Linked DNA regions of Undibacterium parvum. The protein of the gene in region 2 interacts with the protein of the main gene of each other region in a pairwise test. Links are inferred from orthologs where the notes say so. Each region holds a gene or a part of one and is shown on either strand. Other genes may lie near its edges. The genes, in order: ruvC and ruvA.

Region 1 (6,184 bases), 1.9 Mb from region 2 along the record:
AAACATTACAGCGCGGTTTTAGACACCACGGTGCTGGGACTGGAGGTGGATGCTTTCGTACAGGTGACGATGCGGCGCGATGTAGAACAATGGCATGAGAATTTTTCGCAAGCTTTGCAAAGCTGGCCGGAAGTGGTCGGCTCTTACATCATTACGGGCGACGCCAATTATCTGCTCAGAGTGCGTGCGCGCAATCTAAAACACTATTCAGCTTTCGTGCTGGAGCGTCTCTATAAAACTACCGGTGTGCTGGATATACGCTCGAATATTGTGCTGCAAACCCTCAAGGACAGCAGCGCGATCGCGCCAGCTTTGCTGGCAGCGGAGTAGATTTGAATCAGAATTGCTATGCGCAATCACCATGCGGCCTGTGGCTCGATTATGGCCTGCAAGGCGCATGGGGATTGCGGGTAGCTTTTCGGGAGCTTCTAAAAACCCCATACTCGGGCGCATCGCGGCGTTGCAAATCCTCGCAATACCGACGTATTGCTCCGGTTTGCGCCTTGCGTTGCATCCCGATTAAAGGGTTTTTAGAAGCTCCTTTTCTATTTTGAAAAGCAGGCTTACAGCGTGGCGTTGATACGCATGATGTTGATGCGTGGTACGCCGAAGAAGCGCGATACTTCTTTCACCGATTCGCCCAGATTGAGTCGCTCTATGACTTGCTGCTTTTGTTGCTCACTGAGTGCGCTGCTTCTCTTCTGAATTTTTCCCTGCGCTTTGACGGTGAGCACTTCGGCGGGACTACGCTTGAGGCGCGCATCGGTTTCTAGTTCGGCCACTGCGCTCAACATGGTGAGCATCAGTTTGCCCGCTTTTGAGGTGATATCGAGTTTACCTAATTGCAGTACGATCACCTGGATTTTGCGTGCCGCCAGAGTTTTGATGGTGAGCGCAACATCGATGGCATCGCGTCCTAGTCTATCGAGTTTAGACACCACCATGGTTTCGCCATCGCGTATTTGCGCGAGCAGGGCGTTAAATTGCGGGCGCTTGCTGGCGCTGGTTTTCTCGCTGATGCCTTCATCCTTGAACCAGTAATCCACCTTAAAACCAGCCTGCTCGATTTCGGCATTTTGTTTGTCCAGGTTACTGTCTTTTTTACTGATGCGGTTGTAGGCGAAAATTCTCATGATGTGCTCGTTGTTTCTAACTATTCGTCCCACCTTGATGGTGTCAAATGCGGGAAATTTTTCTGTGGAGTGATGCTAATTTTTTTCAGTTTTCCCTATGAGAGATGCGCTGAATTTCGGCAAATATACCGTGCTAAATAGTCGGCAAAAAGATCTTTTTTTATATAAGCGTTATAAGGAAAATTAATAATAGTTTCCGCGCGTCAACTTGGTGCAAATCTGAGCTTTTCAGAGATTTTATTGTGCAAAATGTGCAGCGCGCGCACGTGTAAAGAGCAAGTTTTTTGAACTGTCAAAAAATGGTGCGCAGCCTATACAGATATTCATGCTCGTCAAACCTGCACTAGCAAGCGCTCAATTGCATTTTCCTTGATCTGGATGAAGGGGGCGTGAGCAAAATAATGATAAAAGCTGGTGATCCCTATTTTTATTTGAGACTACTCACAATGTTAAGCCTTCATCTCGCTGATTTTTCTTTAGACCATTTTCTGGCGCACTACTGGCAGCAAAAGCCGGTGGTGCTACGTGGAGGTTTCGCCGATTTCGAGAATCTGATTAGCCCCGATGAGTTGGCAGGACTGGCCTGCGAAGAGAATATCGAGTCGCGTCTGGTCTACCGAAAAGAAGGTCAATGGCAGGCACAATTCGGACCGTTTGAATCTTATGAGCATCTGGGCGATCGCGACTGGACCTTGATCGTGCAGGCGGTCAATCATTGGTCGCCGGAAGTGGCGCAACTGATACAGCCATTTTCTTTTATCCCTAAGTGGCGACTCGATGATGTGATGATCAGTTATTCGACGCCGGGCGGTGGCGTCGGCCCGCATATCGATCTCTATGATGTGTTTATCTGTCAGGGCTCAGGCCGCCGTCAGTGGCGGGTTGGCGATCGTGGCGAGCACCGCCAGTTTGCCGCGCACGCAGCTCTGTTGCATACCGATCCTTTTGAACCCATCATCGATGTCGAACTGTTACCCGGCGATATTTTGTATATCCCGCCAGGTTTTCCGCATGATGGTGTATCGCTGGAAGAATCGATGAGCTTTTCGGTCGGATTTAGAAGCAAATCGGCACGCGACATGCTCAGCGGTCTGGCCGACTATCTGATCGACAATGAATTGGGCAATGCGCTGATTAGCGACCCTCAGCGCCCTGTTCACCAGCATCAGGGGCAAATTAATGTCAGCGATTTTTCCATGATTAAGGCGCAGATGCAGGCGCTATTGGACGACGATAATCTGCTGGCCGATTTTTCCGGTAGTTTTTTATCCAAGACCAAATGTCAGCTCGATCTGCAAGTCCTGGAAAACCCCTACGACGAAACTGAATTACTCGAGCAGTTGATGCTGCAGCCTATGCAGCGCATCGGCGGTCTACGCTGTTTTTACCTGGATCAGACGGTGGCGGCCGGGGTCTGTTATATCGACGGCGAACGCTATGAATTTGGTGCCTCCGCGAGGGACGCCGTGTGCGCGCTGTGTGACCAGGAAAGTTTGAGTTATGCGAGCTTGAAGGACTTGCTTCCACAGAACGCATTGATAGCAGCTGAGTCAAGTGCGCTGCTCAGCGCATTGACGCGCTGGGTGAATGCCGGTTATTGGTATTTTGCCGAATAGCTTAGCGCATAGTCCGTCGTGCTTAAGCTAAAAGCCACTCGTCAGTGAGGCTGACGAGTGGCTTTGTCGTTTTCTAGCGTGTGTTTAGTCCTGCGTTCAGGCCTGCGTTTAGGCTTGTGAATAGGCATTCACGACAGGGAAATCAATTTCAGTATGCGCCACAGAATTGACATAATTGGTCAAGGTGTTGAGCGCCACGTGTAAGACGATTTCTATCACTTCCGCATCGGTAAAGCCTGCTGCTTTGACGGCCGCGACCGCGGTATCGGAAACATGGCCGCGTTCGACGGCAACACTGGCGGCGAAACGTACTGCGGCATCGGCTTTGGCATCACCAGACTGGCCATGACGATTAGCGCTGATTTCTGCTGCATCGAGTTTGGCGACATTGCTTGCCAGGTAGGTGTGTGCCGACAGGCAGTAGTCGCAACGATTAATTTCGGCGATCGCTAAGGCGATACGCTCGCCGGTTTTTGCACCGATACTCCCTTTGCCCAGCGCACCGCTCAGGCTCAGATAGCCTTCCAGTGCGGCAGGGCTATTGCCTACCAATCTCATCAAATTAGGCACCACGCCTAGTTGTTTTTTTACTGCATCGAGCAGGGGCAAAGAGGCGGCAGGGGACAGTTCTATAGTTGGGACAGACATACGGGTCATGATGATTTCCTTGAGTTGGCTGGCTAAATGAGCTTCAGTTCGTTTTCTTACTCAGCAGTGTTGAGCAAGTGAAGAGAGTATGTGCGCTATCAAGGAAATTAAGAATATCTGTAAATTACAATTGATTGTTTCTTTAAGTGAAATAGTCTGTCCAGGTTGCGTGTAAATAGATGCGGATGATCTGAATTTTGCGAGGGGGGAATTAGCCGATCAGGCGACCAGCTTTTACGCGTAAGCCTTTTTTTGCCAGCTCAGGCGCTAGCGCACCCAACATCGCTAAAGTGTCGCCGCTATGCGCATGGCAAATCGCCACACCGAGGGCATCGGCGGCATCGCTGCCGGGTAAGCCGGACAGCATCAGCAGGCGCTGCACCATGTCCTGCACTTGTTCTTTCTTGGCCTTGCCGTGACCGACCACGCCTTGTTTAACTTGCAGCGCGGTGTATTCCGCCACTGCCAGATCAAAACTGACCAGCGCACAAATCGCCGCACCACGGGCTTGACCCAGCAATAGCGTCGATTGTGGATTGACGTTGACGAAGACTTTTTCTATGGCGGCGCAATCGGGCTGGTAGGTGCGGATGATTTCCGATACACCCGAGAGTATGGTCTTGAGGCGCTCCGGCAGGGTGCCGTCAGCGGTCTTGATAGTGCCCGAGGCAATATAACTGAGCTTACTGCCTTGCTTATGGATGACGCCAAAACCGGTAGTGCGCAGGCCAGGGTCGATGCCGAGAATTTTCATTTGATCGTCTCTAAAATCTACTGCGCGACACAATCTCGAACCTGCGATGCTCACCGTACCGAAGTACGGTTGCGCTTCTTAGTCCGAGCTTGAGTCGCTCGCTACGATTTTCAGAGACGCTCACCAGCTATTTCGTCGCAAATGCTATTAATGTCTGAAATGACGTATGCCAGTGTAGATCATGACGACGCCACGTTCGTCAGCGGCATCGATCACTTCCTGGTCGCGCATGGAGCCGCCCGGATGGATTACGCAAGTTGCGCCGGCATCGACTACGACGTCCAGTCCATCACGGAACGGGAAGAAGGCATCTGAAGCAACGGCAGAGCCGCTCAGGCTCAAACCAGCGTTTTGCGCTTTGATAGAAGCGATACGCGCTGAATCGATACGGCTCATCTGGCCTGCGCCCACGCCCAAGGTCATACCGTTGGCGCAGAATACGATGGCATTCGACTTGACGTATTTAGCCACGCGCCAGGCGAACATCATGTCGGCCATTTGTTGTGGTGTCGGCTGCAGTTTTGAGACTACGCGCAAATCTGCTTGCAAGACATTTTTAGCATCTGGTGCTTGCACCAGTAAACCGCCACCTACGCGTTTGAAGTCGTAGTTGTTGACGGCACTGCCCAGCGAAATTTGCAGTACGCGTACGTTTTGCTTAGCAGCGAAAATCTGCAAGGCTTCTGCAGTGAACGAAGGTGCGATCAAGACTTCGACGAATTGCTTAGCGACCGCTTCTGCCGCTTTGCCGTCGAGTTCGCGGTTAAACGCGATGATGCCGCCGAAGGCAGAAGTCGGATCCGTTTGCAGTGCTTTGCTGTAGGTCTCAAATGGTGTTTCACCAACCGCTACGCCGCAAGGATTGGCATGCTTGACGATCACGCAGGCAGAGGCTTCAAATGATTTGACGCATTCCCATGCGGCATCGGCATCGGCGATATTGTTATACGACAGTTCTTTACCTTGCAACTGCGTGTAATTGGCTAAGGCGCCATCGAAGGCATTCAGATCGCGGTAGAAAGAAGCAGCCTGGTGCGGGTTCTCGCCGTAACGCATTTCCTGGACTTTTTCAAAGTGCAGGTTCAGCGTCTGCGGGAAATTGCTGCGCGTTGTGTGCGCTTTGTCTTCACCTAAACTAGTGAGGTAATTGGTGATGGCGCCATCGTATTGTGCGGTGTGCGCGAACACTTTTTTAGCCAGCGTAAATTTGGTGTTGTAGCTAACTTCATTTTGGTTTGCGCTCATTTCATCGAGTACAACCTGGTAGTCGCTAGGGTCAACGATCACTACAACGTCTTTGTGATTTTTTGCAGAAGAGCGCAACATGGTCGGGCCCCCGATGTCGATGTTTTCGATCGCGTCTTCTAGCGAGCACTCAGCCTTGGCAACGGTTTGCTGGAAAGGATAGAGATTGACGACCACCATGTCTATGGTCGGGATATTGTGCTGCTCAAGCGCGGCCATGTGCTCAGGAAAATCGCGACGCGCCAAAATGCCGCCATGAACTTTAGGGTGCAAAGTTTTCACGCGCCCATCTAACATTTCAGGAAAACCGGTGTAATCGGCCACTTCAGTCACCGCCAGACCGTTGTCGGCCAGAAGCTTGGCGGTACCGCCGGTGGACAGCAATTTAACGCCGCGCGCGGAGAGTTCGCGGGCGAATTCAAGGATGCCGGTTTTATCGGAAACAGAGATGAGGGCTTGTTTGATCATGGTGGGCAATCGTGACAATAAGGAAGGATGAAATTAGAGTAAGCCGTGCTGCTGCAGCTTCTTGCGCAAGGTATTGCGGTTGATGCCCAGCATATCGGCAGCCTGTGACTGATTGCTTTCCGCCCGCGTCATGACCATTTCCAACATCGGTTTTTCGACCGCTAACACCACCATGTCGTAGATGTTCGAGGCTGGTTGCTCGCCTAGATCGCGGAAATATTTGTCCAGATTTTTGTGGACGGCTTCTTGTATGCTATCTTTGCTCATGCTGTTTTCTTCTATTCATGCTAGTGGGCTGCAATTTCTTGAGGCTCACGTTG
Region 2 (6,151 bases):
AAGAAAAAGCGGGCGACAATAAATCTTCTCGTTACATGAGTATGAGTGCTGCTTATACGGCTGGTCCATTGTTCGTAACTGGTGTGTATAGCGAATCAGAAAAAGGTACTAATGTTCCATACACGACAAAGACCTCATTGTTTGCCGCTACTTATGATTTCTCAGTAGTTAAATTGGCTGGTGCGTATTCATATTTGAAAAATGACGGCACTCCTTCTGATGCTTTGAAGCGCGATGTTTACTCTATCGGTGCTACCGTTCCTGTTAGCGCCGCCGGTAGTTTTATATTTAACTACATCACATCCAAGAACAAAAATCGTACTCTTTTAACTAATCCAAAGCCGGTTGGCCCAGCGCCACAAACATTGGCAGATGCTGACGCTAATCAAACAGCGATTGGTTACACGCACTCTTTGTCTAAGCGTACTAACGTCTATACTTCATTTTCTTACAATCGCAACAACACTGATGTGAGTATGGGTGACGCTGGTGGCAAAGCCAGACCAGATGGTGCGACTATCAAAATGTTCAACGTTGGTATCCGTCACATGTTCTAATTCTGGGCGGGCTTAGGCCTGCTTAGTGTTGAAATAAAAAAGCACCCTTAGGGTGCTTTTTTATTGGTCGGAGCTGTTTCAGATTGCCGCTAGGATTATCTGAGAATCTGATTAGTTCCTTTGGTTTTTCAGACGAAGGAAACTGAGATACCGGCTAGGTCTAGGCCGGAAAATGCGCTAGACCAGGTTTGCCCGGTTTGTACAGTAATGGGGGCGGTCCAACTGCCAGTGCTGATGATCTCGCCCGCTTGCAATGGGGGAAATTGGCTTTGTAGTTTGAGTTGTTGGTGAATATATCTAAGTGCATGCACAGGGCTGTCTAATACCTTGCTGCCATATCCCGCGGCGATTAGGCTGCCGTCGCAAGAGAGCGAGACACTGGCGTTTGCCAGTAATTGCCCCAACTGTGCGCGTGAGGCCAGGCTGAGTGGCTGGGCTGGTCCGATTAATAGCGTGCCATGCAGGCCTAGAGCGGCAATTGCATCAGCATCTGAAAAAGCCTCGTCCGGGTAAGGCGTGACCAGGATTTCTATCCCATGTGCCATCCACTCTATGCTGCTGACGAGTTGTTCCAGACTGGCCTCGGCGGCTGGTGTGGTGGCAAGCTTAAATATCACGACAGCGCTGATCTTGGGGCGCATCGCGCCCTCCAGACTTTGTAGGCAGACATTCGAGGGCAGGTGGCGAACTGTGGCATCAAACAGCGTAGTCCAGCTTAGCCTTGCTAGCGCGTCCTCGCCATGCGGGGTATTCCAGCTCACAGACAGACTACGTCCAATAGGGCGTTCGCCTAGGCCCTTGCGGATCTCGTCTATGTTTTTGGCAATCTCATAGGCCTGCTCTAGCTTGAGTTCCGTACGGCTGGAAACGGCAGGCAAAGTTTGCCCAGAGGCGCGTGCCTGAAGAATTTCAAGAGCGTAATCACGAGCATTCATGGGTTTGTGCAAACTTTTGCACTGTTGAGTGGGTAGACTAATTTTGATTCAGTCTAGCTAAATCTGCAAGTAAACCTTCAAGAGAGTCGGGCTAAGTGGAGGGGGTGACACTAGCTGCCGCCATGTTTCGTCAGAAACCGATCAAGCTGATTGGCGAAGGCTTGCCTATCCGCGTTGGAGAAGGCCGCTGGCCCGCCGGTCTCGACGCCGCCGCTGCGCAATTCTTCCATGAACTGACGCATGCTCAGGAACTCGCGAATATTCTCTGCGGTATAGAATGAGCCGCGCGGATTGAGTGCATAACCGCCCTTAGTTAAAACATCGGAGGCTAGCGGAATATCACCGGTAATCACCAGGTCACCGGCCTGCATCAGTCTGACGATTTCATTGTCGGCGACATCAAAACCAGCGGGCACTTGCAGCGCCTTAATCACGCGTGAAGGCGGGGTAGTCAGAAATTGATTGGCAACTAAGGTGGTGCTAATTTGCAGGCGTTCGGCAGCCTGAAACAAAATTTGTTTGATGACATTGGGGCAGGCATCGGCATCGACCCAGATTTGCATAGTAGACTTTCTGATCCGGCTTTAGGAATACTCCCCCTAAAATTATAAAGAAATAGCCATCTTGCGCATATGAATAGCTGGCTCTAAAAATATACTCAGGTGGAGTATATTAAGGTGGAGTAGATGTTAGTGAGATTGACTTACAAATCCAGCGTATTCCACAACTCACCATTCGGCCCGGTTCTGGGTGCCGTAATGCCGAAGTGGGCGTAGGCGCTAGGGGTGGCGATGCGACCGCGTGGTGTGCGTTGCAAATAGCCCTGTTGTATCAGATAGGGTTCCAGCACATCTTCTATGGTGTCGCGCTCTTCACCGATGGCGGCTGCCACATTATCTAAACCGACCGGGCCACCGCCAAATTTAAACAAGATCGCTTCCAGCAGTTTTCTATCCATCAGATCAAAACCTACCGCATCGACGTCCAGCATGATCAGGGCCGCATCGGCGGCCTCTTTGCTAATTTCGCCATTGCCCTTAACCTCGGCGTAATCGCGCACCCGGCGCAACAGGCGATTCGCGATACGCGGCGTGCCGCGCGCGCGTTTGGCGATTTCACGTGCGCCGTCCGGCTGTATCGGCACGCCTAGCAAGGCGGCTGAGCGCGTGACGATCTTGGTAAGCTCGTCCGCCGTATAAAACTCTAATCTGGCAACGATGCCAAAACGATCGCGCAAAGGATTGGTCAACATACCGGCGCGGGTGGTGGCCCCCACCAGTGTGAAGGGCTGCAGATCGAGTTTGACCGAGCGCGCTGCGGGACCTTCACCTATCATGATGTCGATCTGATAGTCTTCCAGCGCAGGATATAAAATCTCTTCGACTACCGGTGATAGCCTATGAATCTCATCGATGAACAAGACGTCATTCGCTTCCAGATTGGTCAGTAGCGCTGCCAGGTCGCCGGCGCGCTCTAGTACCGGCCCCGAGGTCTGGCGCAGATTAACACCCATTTCACGGGCGATGATGTGAGCCAGCGTGGTTTTACCCAAACCAGGCGGGCCGAACAATAAGGTGTGATCGAGTGCTTCGCTACGCTTCTTGGCGGCACTGATAAAAATCTCTAGCTGGCCACGAATTTTTTCCTGTCCTACGTATTCATCGAGCTGCTTAGGGCGCAAGGCGCGTTCTATCGCCTCTTCTTGCGGTGACGAGGGCGTGGCTGAAATGATACGGGTTTCGCTGACTGCGGAAGAAAAATTATCGGTTTGTATGCTCATGGCTATGGTTTACGCTTTAGACAGCGATTTAAGTGCCAGCTTGATGCCATCCGAGACGCCAGAACCAGCCGGCACCGACTTCATTGCCAGCAAGGCTTCTTTGTCGGAATAGCCGAGTGCCAGCAAGGCATTGAGGATATCCGAACTATGGTCGCCAGCGGCAATCGCTGCGCTAGCAGCACCCAGGTCTGCACCCAATTTACCTTTTAACTCGAGTAGCAAGCGCTCGGCCGTTTTTTTACCTATGCCTGGCACGCGGGTCAGGCGTCCGGCTTCCTGCAAGGTAATCGCTTGCGCCAGATCGGCCACCGACATGCCAGATAAAATCGCCAGCGCAGTACGCGAACCGACGCCGCTAATTTTGATTAACTGGCGAAAGGTGGCGCGCTCTTCTGAGCTGCCAAAACCAAACAAAACATGCGCGTCTTCGCGTATCGCCAGATGGGTGAGTAGTATGACTTTTTCACCTAATGCTGGCAGATTGTAAAACGTACTCATGGGGACATCGATTTCATAGCCCACGCCCTGGCAATCAACCAATAATTGCGGGGGATTTTTTTCAATGAGGATGCCTGCGATGCGACCTATCATGAGTCTGCTCTCATACTGTATGAATAAGCAGTGATAGTAACCGATTCTGACACGCTTGACGAGTAGTGCAGGCGCTCAGCGCTTGCATATTCTGCCGATAAGTCAGGCCGATAAGTAGGCTGAGAGGAGCACGCTAGGCTAACTTAGTGAAAACTGAGGTTCACATGCGATAATGCGCGCGGACAAACTCTCATTGCTTACCATTACTTGCATGCGTTTTACTACAGGATCGACCCCGGCTGTCACTAAGGATATTGCGAATAGGCGCCTGTTCATAGGCGTGTTGTTGTCGCTACTTTGTCATGCGCTGCTCTTGTCTTTGCAGTTTGGTATTCCAGGTTTAGGTTTGCCGGGACTGGCAACTCCCTGGAGCGAGCGCCGTCTAGACTTGCCGCCGCCAGATCTACCAATACAGCTGGCTTTGCCAGCGCCTCAGCCTGAGGAGGCGGTTGCCGCGGCGCCCCCCATATTGGCAGCGCCTAAACCTGAGCAAATTTCTGGAATGCAGTTGATGGCAATGCCGCTTCCTGTTGTGCCTGCCCCTGCGGTGAGCAAGGCTGTGCAAAAACCGAAAAAACAGAAAAAAAATAAGACGGTCGAGCAGATTAGTGCGCTGGCTTTACCTGTGCTGCCTTTACCTGTGCTGCCTACACCAGCGGCGGCGCGGGACGCGGTCGAGACCCCCGTGCGAGTTATCGCTCAAGATCAAAAAACTGAGGATAGTTTTGTCGTGCCGGCGGCTAGCCCAGAAGAGCCAGAACATAAAGCAAGTGACAGCAAGATCGCCAAACAAAAAGAAGAGGCGATCTTGGCACTGGTAGAAGAAAAAAATGCTGAATTAGAGGCGCAAGCAGCCCAGGCGCAACTGGCCGAATTAGCGCTCAACAGAGAAAAAGAAGCAAATCTAAAGCAAGCCTTGATCGACGCAGAAGCGCAAGCTCTGCGTGATGCACAGGCGCAGCAGTTGGCGCTGAAGAGCGCGCAATTAATGCAACAAAAAGCGCAACAAAAAGCAGAGCAAAAAGCCGAAGCCTTAAAGCAGCAGCAAGAGGCGGTAGTCGCGGAGCAGTCTTTGCAAAAGAAAAAAATAGCGAAAAAGCAGGAAGATGATGCGCGTCAATTGGCACAGGAAAATGCAGAAAAAGTCGCCCAGAAAAACGCTCAAAACGCCGCTGCACTCGCAGCTCAGAAACAGGAACAATTAATGCAGCGCAAACATCAGGAGGCGCAGGCAAAAGAGCATCAATTGACGCTCGATCTAGAAGCTAAAAAAGCTTTGGAAGAGCAATTAAAGCAGCAACAAATCCAGCAACAAATCCAGCAAGCACAATTGCGGCAGCAACAACAAGAATTGAAAACGCAAAAGCAGGCAGAACAAAAACTAGCAGAGCAAAAACTAGCAGAGCAAAAACTAGCAGAGCAAAAACTAGCAGAGCAAAAACTAGCAGAACAAAAACTAGCAGAGCAAAAACTAGCAGAACAAAAACTAGCAGAGCAAAAACTAGTTGAGCAAAGGGGGCGTGAGCGCGCACTCAATGATGCTGCAGTTGCCGCAGCGGGCAAGGCAGCAAGTCAAGCTAAGGCCAATGATGATGCATTCGGTGGACCAGGAAAGCTTGACGGTGTGGCGCGCGCTAAGGATATCTTTAGTAGTGAGCTGGCCAGTCGCGCCAGAGAGCAATTGCGCGGTATGGACGTATTGCGTGGTACGCCACCCGTGCCGCGCAGCCAGCAAGATGATCGGCGACGCAGCCTTTTTGGCAGTATAGAAAGAGAAATTCCCTTGCGCATGTACGTAGATGGATGGCGTCAAAAAGTCGAGCGCAATGGCAATTTAAACTATTCGCAAACTGCGAAAGATAAAGCCCGTGGCGACCCTGTGGTGGTGGTCGCGCTACGCAGCGATGGCAGCGTCGAGGATGTGACTATTATTCGCTCCAGTGGGCGGGCCGATTTAGATGAGGCGGTCAAACGTATCGTGCGGGTGAATGCTCCCTACGCAGCTTTCCCGCCGAATATTGCAGCGAAATACGATGTGATAGAAATCCGACGAATCTGGAATTTTGATGAAACTCTAAAAATTCTGGAAGAATTGCGTTAAATCTATGAGTTTGACTTCGCAACTACCGACTAGCCGCAGAGAAATTTGCACGCGCTGCCTGCGTCCAGTGAGTGCCTGTATCTGTCAGTGGATCACCGCGACGTCCTCTAAGGTTGAACTCATCATCTTGCAGCATCCGCTGGAGCAGCACCATGCCAAAGGCAGTGCGCGCCTACTGCATTTGAGT

The links.
Region 1: the proteins of ruvA (region 2) and ruvC interact in binary tests that used the Escherichia coli proteins (3 or more experiments, as listed by UniProt). The link is inferred for Undibacterium parvum from one-to-one orthologs.

What each region holds. Positions count from the first base shown.
Region 1 is NZ_CP034464.1:3,021,006-3,027,189, forward strand. The notes cover bases 2,381-5,208. They hold ruvC (crossover junction endodeoxyribonuclease RuvC), read right to left. Parts: upstream 4,152-5,208; coding sequence 3,609-4,151; downstream 2,381-3,608. Other genes in these bases: EJN92_RS13210 (cupin domain-containing protein), read left to right, coding at 2,381-2,749; EJN92_RS13215 (carboxymuconolactone decarboxylase family protein), read right to left, coding at 2,858-3,406; purH (bifunctional phosphoribosylaminoimidazolecarboxamide formyltransferase/IMP cyclohydrolase), read right to left, coding at 4,299-5,208. Also shown: EJN92_RS13200 (Lrp/AsnC family transcriptional regulator), read left to right, coding at 1-330; EJN92_RS13205 (recombinase family protein), read right to left, coding at 564-1,133; more of EJN92_RS13210, read left to right, coding at 1,580-2,380; more of purH, read right to left, coding at 5,209-5,864; EJN92_RS13230 (Fis family transcriptional regulator), read right to left, coding at 5,898-6,131.
Region 2 is NZ_CP034464.1:1,110,262-1,116,412, reverse strand. Bases 2,073-4,867 are described here. They hold ruvA (Holliday junction branch migration protein RuvA), read right to left. Parts: upstream 3,864-4,867; coding sequence 3,282-3,863; downstream 2,073-3,281. Other genes in these bases: EJN92_RS04685 (TonB family protein), read left to right, coding at 4,075-4,867; ruvB (Holliday junction branch migration DNA helicase RuvB), read right to left, coding at 2,196-3,272. In the rest of the region: EJN92_RS04710 (porin), read left to right, coding at 1-557; EJN92_RS04705 (2-keto-4-pentenoate hydratase), read right to left, coding at 686-1,492; EJN92_RS04700 (YaiI/YqxD family protein), read right to left, coding at 1,603-2,055; more of EJN92_RS04685, read left to right, coding at 4,868-5,964; EJN92_RS04680 (tRNA-uridine aminocarboxypropyltransferase), read left to right, coding at 5,969-6,151. UniProt on the Escherichia coli protein: The RuvA-RuvB-RuvC complex processes Holliday junction (HJ) DNA during genetic recombination and DNA repair.